3 regions of the Lactococcus sp. FSL K6-0773 genome follow, and region 2 is predicted to be linked to each of the others. Evidence: predicted binding sites of a transcription regulator. Region 2 holds the regulator's gene; each other region holds the start of a gene.
What was found. The regulator Rex, encoded in region 2, represses fermentation and respiration genes when NADH is low (regulators of the CRP and FNR family bind a similar motif). The targets are predictions, from matches to a motif close to TTGTGAANTANTTCACAA.
Positions count from the first base shown of each region.

Region 1: the regulator Rex is predicted to act here: its motif matches at 1,184-1,201, upstream of MHB61_RS11445 (class II fructose-bisphosphate aldolase).
Region 3: the regulator Rex is predicted to act here: its motif matches at 2,041-2,058, upstream of trhO (oxygen-dependent tRNA uridine(34) hydroxylase TrhO).

Region 1 is NZ_JBBOVF010000001.1:2,270,092-2,273,368, reverse strand. It holds gene MHB61_RS11445 (class II fructose-bisphosphate aldolase) at 242-1,138, opposite strand; tRNA gene MHB61_RS11440 (tRNA-Leu) at 1,321-1,406, opposite strand; tRNA gene MHB61_RS11435 (tRNA-Gly) at 1,442-1,513, opposite strand; tRNA gene MHB61_RS11430 (tRNA-Thr) at 1,539-1,611, opposite strand; tRNA gene MHB61_RS11425 (tRNA-Leu) at 1,624-1,705, opposite strand; tRNA gene MHB61_RS11420 (tRNA-Lys) at 1,714-1,786, opposite strand; tRNA gene MHB61_RS11415 (tRNA-Asp) at 1,804-1,876, opposite strand; tRNA gene MHB61_RS11410 (tRNA-Val) at 1,906-1,978, opposite strand; rRNA gene rrf (5S ribosomal RNA) at 1,982-2,097, opposite strand; rRNA gene MHB61_RS11400 (23S ribosomal RNA) at 2,181-3,277, opposite strand, start outside.
Region 2 is NZ_JBBOVF010000001.1:755,240-758,516, forward strand. It holds gene MHB61_RS03635 (ABC-F family ATP-binding cassette domain-containing protein) at 1-1,001, opposite strand, end outside; gene MHB61_RS03640 (Spx/MgsR family RNA polymerase-binding regulatory protein) at 1,179-1,571, opposite strand; gene MHB61_RS03645 (redox-sensing transcriptional repressor Rex) at 1,796-2,446, shown strand; gene radC (RadC family protein) at 2,534-3,214, opposite strand.
Region 3 is NZ_JBBOVF010000001.1:588,306-591,582, forward strand. It holds partial or broken gene leuB (3-isopropylmalate dehydrogenase) at 1-161, opposite strand, end outside; gene MHB61_RS02875 (2-isopropylmalate synthase) at 173-1,714, opposite strand; gene trhO (oxygen-dependent tRNA uridine(34) hydroxylase TrhO) at 2,139-3,098, shown strand; gene MHB61_RS02885 (histidinol-phosphatase) at 3,112-3,277, opposite strand, start outside.

The DNA of each region.
Region 1 (3,277 bases), 1.5 Mb from region 2:
CAATCAGGAATTCAATGTGCCAATTTGTTAAAATCAAATTTTCTTTCATCATTCTGTAAGCAATGATAGATTTCCAACAACCAGATAAAGTTTTTTACTAGCACATAATGGATAAAATCGAAAATACTTGTTGAACATATATACTAAGATAGAACCTTATGCTATATCAAAGCAAATTGAAAAATAAAAAAACGTCCATCATAAATGACAAACGTTTATTTAATCATGTTTTAAAAGTTGATTAAGCTTTGTTAGCTGAACCGAATACATCGATACGTTCTTCAACAGACGCAGTAATTGCATCGAAACCAGGTTTCAAGAATTTACGTGGGTCGAAAAGTTTTTTCTTCATGTATTCTGCTTCATTAGCATCAAATTCATTAACGAATTTACGAGTAGCAGCTGCGAAAGCAAGTTGGCATTCAGTATTAACGTTAACTTTAGCTACACCATTAGCGATAGCTTCTCTGATTTGATCATCAGGGATACCAGAACCACCGTGAAGTACGATTGGCACATTGTGTCCCATAGCTTCAACAAGTGCTTTGTTCAATTTTTCAAGGTGATCGATGTGAAGACCTTTCCAGTTTTCTGGGTAAGGACCGTGAATGTTACCGATACCTGCTGCAAGGAAGTCAACACCAAGTTTAGCCATTGCAACTGCATCATCGATAGGAGCAAGTTCACCTTCACCAACGATACCGTCTTCTTCACCACCAATTGAACCAACTTCACATTCAACTGAGATGCCTTTAGCATGAGCTTTAGCGATTACTTCTTCAGCAAGTTTAAGGTTTTCTTCGATTGGAAGATGTGAACCATCAAACATCAATGATGAGTAACCAACTTCGATACATTCCAAAGCATCATCAAAATGACCGTGGTCAAGGTGAATAGCAACTGGAACTGTGATTCCCATTGATTCTACAAGAGTTTCAATGAGGAGTTTACACATTTTGTAACCACCCATGTATTTAGCCGCACCCATAGAAGTTTGGATCAATACTGGAGTCTTTTTAGCTTCTGCTGCACGCAAGATAGCTTGAGTCCATTCAAGGTTGTTTGTGTTGAAACCACCGATAGCGTATCCGTTATCACGAGCGGCTTGTACGAATTTTTCTGCTGAAACGATTGCCATTTCAAAATTCCTCCGAATATTTTATTACTTACCTAGTATAGCATTTTGTGAAGTATTTTTCTAGTCCAAGCTCGCAAAAATACAAAGTAACCGCTTTATTAAGCCATTCTTAAAGAAAGATAAAGAAAGATAAAGAAAGATAAAAAAAGATTAATAGTTTAATAACTATTAATCTTAGCATATCCCGAGGACCGGTTTCGAACCGGTACGAAGGTTACCCCTCGCAGGATTTTAAGTCCTGTGCGTCTGCCAGTTCCGCCACCCCGGGTATTATACAAAAACTCCCACTTGGGAGAATTATCAAGCGAACGACGAGATTCGAACTCGCGACCCCAACCATGGCAAGGTTGTGTTCTACCCCTGAACTACGTTCGCACTTAAACTTTGTGTCTTACGACAATGCCGACTACATGATTCGAACACGCGACCCTCTGATTACAAATCAGATGCTCTACCAACTGAGCTAAGTCGGCTAATACCTAGTATGCGGATGAAGGGACTTGAACCCCCACGCCGTTAAGCGCTAGATCCTAAATCTAGTGCGTCTGCCAATTCCGCCACATCCGCTAGGATTATGACCCGTGCTGGGCTCGAACCAGCGACCCTTTGATTAAAAGTCAAATGCTCTACCAACTGAGCTAACGAGTCATTAGTATTTCTACTAACGGTTCTGACGGGAATCGAACCCGCGATCTTCGCCGTGACAGGGCGACGTGATAACCGCTACACTACAGAACCTTTATTCACTTAATGGCTGAAACAACCAATGGGAGTTAACGGGATCGAACCGCTGACCCTCTGCTTGTAAGGCAGATGCTCTCCCAGCTGAGCTAAACTCCCAAAACTTGGCCACTCGCCTATCTCCCAGGGGGCAACCCCCAAGTACTTCCGCCGTAGATGGACTTAACTTCTGTGTTCGACATGGGAACAGGTGTATCTCCATCGCAATGATGACCAAATCATTAAATGTTACCTTGAACATTCAAAACTAAATAACAATTCTTCTAACTTTTAAACCATAAGCATATTATATTTGACTCTTTTGGTAAAGTCCTCGAGCGATTAGTACTGGTCCGCTCCAAGTCTCGCAACTCTTCCACTTCCAGCCTATCTACCAGATCATCTCTCTGGGCTCTTAATTCTTACGAATGGGTAATCTCATCTTGAGGTGGGCTTCGCACTTAGATGCTTTCAGCGCTTATCCCTTCCCTACATAGCTATCCAGCCGTGCTCCTGGCGGAACAACTGGTACACCAGCGGTAAGTCCATCCCGGTCCTCTCGTACTAAGGACAGATCCTCTCAAATTACCTACGCCCGCGACGGATAGGGACCGAACTGTCTCACGACGTTCTGAACCCAGCTCGCGTGCCGCTTTAATGGGCGAACAGCCCAACCCTTGGGACCGACTACAGCCCCAGGATGCGACGAGCCGACATCGAGGTGCCAAACCTCCCCGTCGATGTGAACTCTTGGGGGAGATAAGCCTGTTATCCCCAGGGTAGCTTTTATCCGTTGAGCGATGGCCCTTCCATGCGGTACCACCGGATCACTAAGTCCTAGTTTCCTACCTGCTCGAGTTGTAGCTCTCGCAGTCAAGCTGGCTTTTACCTTTACACTCTACGATTGATTTCCAACCAATCTGAGCCAACCTTTGAGCGCCTCCGTTACTCTTTAGGAGGCGACCGCCCCAGTCAAACTGTCCGTCAGACACTGTCTCCCTGGCCGATTATGCCAGCGGGTTAGAGTAACCATAAGTCAAGGGTAGTATCCCAACAACGCCTCAATAGAAACTAGCGTCCCTATTTCAATGGCTCCTACCTATCCTGTACATGACTTACAGGTACTCAATATCAAACTACAGTAAAGCTCCATGGGGTCTTTCCGTCCTGTCGCGGGTAACCTGCATCTTCACAGGTACTAAAATTTCACCGAGTCTCTCGTTGAGACAGTGCCCAAATCATTACGCCTTTCGTGCGGGTCGGAACTTACCCGACAAGGAATTTCGCTACCTTAGGACCGTTATAGTTACGGCCGCCGTTTACTGGGGCTTCAATTCATACCTTCGACTTACGTCTAAGCACTCCTCTTAACCTTCCAGCACCGGGCAGGCGTCACCCCCTATACATCACCTTGCGGTT
Region 2 (3,277 bases):
ACCGTTGCTTCTGAAACGGTTAAAACAACATTTCCAGACGTTTTTTCAGGAGTAAAAGTAACATTGGCCGATTTATCATCACTTGTTGGTGCGTCTAAACGCTCCATTTTCTCCAACTTTTTACGACGCGATTGCGCCATTTTAGTCGTCGAAGCCCGAACTAAATTTCTGGCAACATAGTCCTCTAATTTAGCAATTTCTTTTTGTTGTTTTTCAAAATTTTTGAGTTCTAACAAGAGTTTTTGCTCTCTTTGTTCAACATAGCGAGAATAATTTCCAGAAAAACGAGTCAATTCTCCTCTAGATAATTCTAAGACTTCATTAACCACTTTATCCAAAAAGTAGCGGTCATGACTGACAATTAATAAACTACCTTCGTAATTTTTAAGGTAATTTTCAAGCCAAGCTAAAGTTTCAATATCCAAGTGGTTAGTTGGTTCATCCAAAATCAAAAGTTGTGGTCTTTCAAGCAACATCTTAGCAAGAGCCAAACGTGTTTTTTGTCCCCCTGATAAACTTGAAATTTCTCTTTCCCACATTGCATCATCAAAACGAAAACCATTTAAGACAGACTTAATTTCAGATTCATAAGTAAATCCATTTTTCATCCGAAATTCTTCTGATAAAGCATCGTAACGTTTCATCAAAGCTGTCAATTCATCCCCAGCAAGTTCTCCCATTTGCAATTCCATCTGGCGCAATTGTTTTTCCATTTGGCGAAGCGAATCAAAAACAGAGAGCATTTCGGCAAATATTGTCCTTGAGGAATTCAGCCCAGTATCTTGCGCTAAATAATTCATTGTCAAATCTTTGGTCTTGGATACAGTTCCGCGACTCGCTTCTTCAACTCCAGCAATAATTTTAAGCAAGGTTGACTTACCAGCTCCATTTCGGCCAACTAGGGCAATTCTTGAATGGTCTTGTAAACTAAAATTGATATTTTCAAATAAAACATCGCCACCAAAAGTGCGTGCAATTCCATTCCCTTGCAGTAAAATCATGATATTTATCCTCTTCGTTAAATCTCAAAGCATATTTTTAATACTTCGTTTTTCCTTTTCATATGATAGAAAAGCAGTCCTTCTATTATAGCATTTAAGGCAAGCTTTTTGTAGTTCTTCCAAATTCTTAAAATTAAAAAGCTTACCAGATCTGATAAGCTAAAAATAAAATTAATATTAGACTAAAATTAATCTTTCACGCAATTCAATTCTCCTAACTTCTGGTGGAATAAACGCTCTGATTCCATCCTCGTTAAAACCAATCAATAGACAGTCCTCGTCAAAAATTAATGGTCGTTTTAGAAGACGTGGATTTTCCTGAATTAATCCAAAAGCTTTTTCTAGTCCTAATTCATCGAAATTATAATTTAAAGATGCGTATGTTTTCCCTCGGGTCGCAATTATATCCTCAAATCCGTTTTCAGTCAAGGATAAAATTTTGATTAAATCATCTTTTTCCATAAAATCTTTTGATAAATTAATTTCTTCAAATTCAATGTGATGTTTACGTAACCATTTTTTAGCTTTTCTACAAGATGAACATGAACCACTAAGATAAATTTTAATCATATTTTCTCCCTATCTATTTTTTCATATTTCTATTCTAACATGAAAGCGCCTTAATTAAAAGGGGAAAATAAATATTTTTTTAGAATTGTAATCAATTTCTCATTTTTTACGAATGTTCCATTCCTTTTGTTTGATAATTTCACAAATTTTTGATAAAATTATCACAAAGAAACTAAATATTAATTAGTTTTAATAAAATCGAATTAAATTTTTGAGGTATAACAATGACTGATCATAAACCAAGCAAAAGCTTGCCTAAAGCAACTGCTAAACGACTGCCACAGTACTATCGACTGTTCAAAAGTCTTGTCGAAGAAAATGTGACACGCACAAACTCACAACTTATTTCAGAAAAAATTGGAGTAGATGCTGCCACAATTCGCCGAGATTTCTCTTTATTTGGCGAATTAGGCCGACGTGGATACGGCTATGAAACGAAAGTGCTCCGTGATTTCTTTGGAGAACTTCTTGGCCAAGACCAAGAAACGCATATCGCTCTGATTGGTGTCGGAAATCTCGGTCGTGCATTACTTCATTATCAATTCCAAGATAGAAACAAAATGAGAATCACGCAAGCCTATGATATTTCTGGCAATCCCTTAGTTGGAACACAAACAGATGATGGAATTCCAATTTATAATATTTCTGATTTAGAAAAAAATGTTAAAAAATCGGATATCAAAACAGCAATTCTCTCTGTTCGCAAAGAAAATGCCCAAGAAGTTGTTGACACTCTAGTCAAAGCTGGTATCAAAGGTTTCCTAAACTTTGCCCCAATTCGTTTGAAAGTCCCTTCAGATGTGGTTGTTCAATCAATTGACTTAACTAAGGAGCTGCAAACACTACTATTTTTCATGGGAGCTCAAGAAAACTAAATTAGTACAAAATAAAAGAACAGTTTTTATTGACTGTTCTTTTTCTTTGCTTTATAGTTGAGAAGTGATTGTTTGTTATATAATCCTTCATTTTCTGATCTCTTCTTCCCGAAAGCTAAAATAATTACCAGCCCCTACAATAATATGATCAATAAAATTGATCCCCACATCCTCGCAAGATTTTTTTATTTTGGTAGTAAATATTTTATCAGCTTGACTTGGTTTTAAATTTCCTGAGGGATGATTATGTGCAACTAACAGTCCTACTGAGAGATTTTTTATTGCATGATAAAGAATCTCTCTAGGGCTTGCAGTTGCCTGATTAACCGCCCCTATAAAAATTGTCTTTTTTTCAATAATTCGATTTTGACCATCTAAATAAGTCGCCACAAGATGCTCTTGCTCAAAATTTTGCATTTCAAAAGCAAGACTCAAGCCATATTCTCTGGAACTCAAAACTTGACCGTAACGTTTTCTATTAGTGGTTTGTATCCTTTTTCCAAATTCAATCATTGCTCGAATTTCAATGGATTTTGCCAGTCCAATGCCTGAAATTTCTCTGAGTTCATTAATCGAAGCTTTGCGCAAATTATCCAAAGTTTCAAAATGTTGAAGAATTTCCAAGGCCAAATTTAATGATGAGTATTTTTTTGTCCCTGTTCGCAATAATATCGCTAACAGCTCAACATCAGACAAGCACTCTTCTCCTAAAAATTCTAAGCGTTCCCTAGGTTGCATCGGATACGGATTTTCTTTTAGTTCATACATACTATTATATACGGAAAAATCTGGCCTTTGTCACTGACAAAAGATTAATTAACCAAAAAAGTT
Region 3 (3,277 bases), 170 kb from region 2:
GGATGACCATGCTTATCAATTGCAATTCCTCCAAAATCTTTAGCTTCTAATTCATACTCAAAATCAATTTTTTTACTGACAGCTTTTAAAACACTTAAACCAGCTGACATAATTTCTGGCCCAATTCCATCTCCCGCAAGTGTCACAATTTTTTTAGACAATATTTTTCACCTTAAATTCCATCATGAGCTGAAATTTGTTCAACCTTTCCTTGTAAATTTTCTTTTTGAACTAAAACATTAGCGTTCATGTAAGCAATGGCGCTTCCTTTCAATACATCATAATCAACATCTTTAGCATTAAATATAGTGCCTGTAGATAGATTTTCAACAGAAACCAAAGTCGTTGCTTGTGCATCAATTCCATCAGTTACAGCATCAACTGAATAGGAAATTAATTTTAGTTGATGATTAAAGACTTTATCAATAGCTTTAAAAATTGCATCCACTGAACCTGCCCCCTCTCCTTGACTAACATAAATTTCCTCTTCTTGATTTTTTAGTTGCACCAGTGCTTTGTGGCCATCAATTTGAACATTATCAAGTATAAATCCAGCTAGATTTTTTACCGTTTCTCCTGTAAACAAGGCGTGAATATCTGCGTCAGTAATTTCTTTTTTCTTGTCAGCTAATTTTTTAAATTTTTCAAATAAAATTGCAAGACTTTCATCGTCATAAGCAATATTAAGTTCCGTCAATTTTTCACTAAAAGCATGACGACCAGAAAGTTTACCTAAAGGCAACGAATTATGCTTTATTCCGACAAGTTCTGGTGTAATAATTTCATAAGTTTCAGCATTTTTAAGGACACCATCTTGATGAATTACTGATTCGTGTGCAAAAGCATTAGCACCAACAATTGCTTTATTTTTTGGAATAGCAATTCCTGAAAATTGTGAAATTAGTTCTGCCGTTGCAGCCGTTTCTGAAAGTTTTAAAGGACTTTGTGCCTGATAAAAATCTTTACGAATATGTAGTGCCACAGCAATTTCTTCAAGAGCAGCATTCCCAGCTCGCTCTCCAATACCATTGACAGTTCCTTCAACTCTCCCAGCCCCAGCTTTAATTGCGGCTAATGAATTAGCTACAGCCATTCCTAAATCATCATGACAATGTGGACTAAAAATAATTTCTCTCTCAGACTTAGTATTATCAATCAAAAATTTAAAAATTTTTCCATATTCTTCTGGTGTCGTATAACCGACAGTGTCAGGAATATTAATATAAGTTGCTCCAGCATCGACAGCCGTTTGAACAGCCTCTAAAAGAAAATTCAACTCTGTCCTTGTTGCATCCTCTGGAGAAAACTCAACAACCTCAACCCGTTCACGTGCGTATTTCACACATTTATCAATATTTTTCAAAACTTCTTCGGTACTGATTTTAAGTTTATATTTCATGTGAATAGGTGAAGTGGCAATGAAAACATGAATTTGCGGATATTTAGCCCCCTTTACCGCTTCAACCGCTTTATCGATATCTGAGATAACACAACGAGCTAATGCAGTGACAGCCGTATCATTCAAAGAATCAGCAATTTGCTTTACTGCTTCAAAACTATCTGGACTTGCCGCAGGAAAACCAGCCTCTATGACAGAAATCCCCCATTTTTCCAGTTGTTTAGCAATCGTTACTTTTTCTGAAATGCAGAAACTAACGCCCGGCGTCTGTTCGCCATCTCTCAAACTTGTGTCAAAGAATTCAATTTTTCGCATAATATTACCTCTATTTTTTATTAAGAAACAAAAAAGACGCCCGTGAGGACGTCTCTCGGTCCTCGAAATGACTATCGCCAAACAGGACCCACATATTTTAGCCACAAAAGCTAATGTAGGTCCACCTTGATCAACAACAATGAAAATTGTGTGTATGTCATTTCAAGTTCCTCTTTTTTGTTAATTTACATTATAATACTCTTAATATTTTAAATTGTCAATAAAATAATAATATTTAATAAATTTATTTGCATTAACAAGAATTTAACAACAAATAGATTACAACTTCTCCCTTTAATATTCAATTAAATCCACAATAATTAAGCTTGTTAGAAAATATACAAGCAATTTTGTTGCTTTAGGTAGACATAAAATGATTAAATTATAATGGATTCTAATGTACTAATAAGATTAAGGAGAAATTATGACTCAAGATTATCGAGTTTTATTATATTACCAATATGTCCCAATTGAAGATGGAGAAACTTTTGCCCAAAAACACCTCGCAGACTGTAAAGAATTAGGTTTAAAAGGACGCATTTTAGTTGCTGACGAAGGAATTAATGGAACTGTTTCTGGTACTATCGAGCAAACAAATGCCTACATGGAATTGATGAAAAATGACCCTCGCTTTAGCTCAACAATTTTCAAAATTGATGAAGCCGAGCAAAATGCTTTTAAGAAAATGCATGTTCGTTATCGCCCTGAATTAGTCAATTTAAGTTTAGAAGATGACGTCAATCCCTTGGAACTTACTGGGGCTTATCTTGATCCAAAAGAGTTTCGTGAGGCCATGCTTGATGAAAATACAGTAGTGATTGATGCACGAAATGATTATGAATTTGACTTAGGGCATTTTCGTGGCGCCATTCGTCCAGAAATAAGAAGTTTTAGAGAACTTCCACAGTGGATTCGAGATAACAAAGAACAATTCATGGAAAAACGTGTTTTAACCTACTGTACCGGTGGAATACGTTGTGAAAAATTTTCAGGATGGCTCGTTCGGGAAGGCTTCAAAGACGTTGGTCAACTTCACGGAGGAATTGCCACATACGGAAAAGACCCAGAAGTTCAAGGAGATCTCTGGGATGGACAAATGTATGTTTTTGATAGCCGAATCGCAGTTCCAATCAACCAAAAAGAACATGTCATTGTCGGACGTGATTGGTTTGATGGAAGCCCATGTGAACGTTACATCAATTGCGGAAATCCAGAATGTAACAGACAAATGTTAGCTTCAGAGGAAAACGAAGCAAAATATCTTGGTGCTTGTTCACATGAATGTCGAGTTCATCCCAATAACCGTTACATCAAAGCCCACCAACTATCAAATCAAGAAGTTCAAGAACGTCTTGCGCTACTTGAGAAAGATTTAGCATCATAATATAAAAAGTCTATTATTCTTTAATAGACTTTTTATTTTTATCAATTTTCATCCCACTAAAAGTTGCTAGTTCGTGAAAACCAGCTTTTTTAATTAAAGTTCTTGCTTTATGAATTGAAAGCCAATCACGCTTTGCTATATGACTGTCCGTTCCTAAAGTTATAAATTTTCCACCTAAT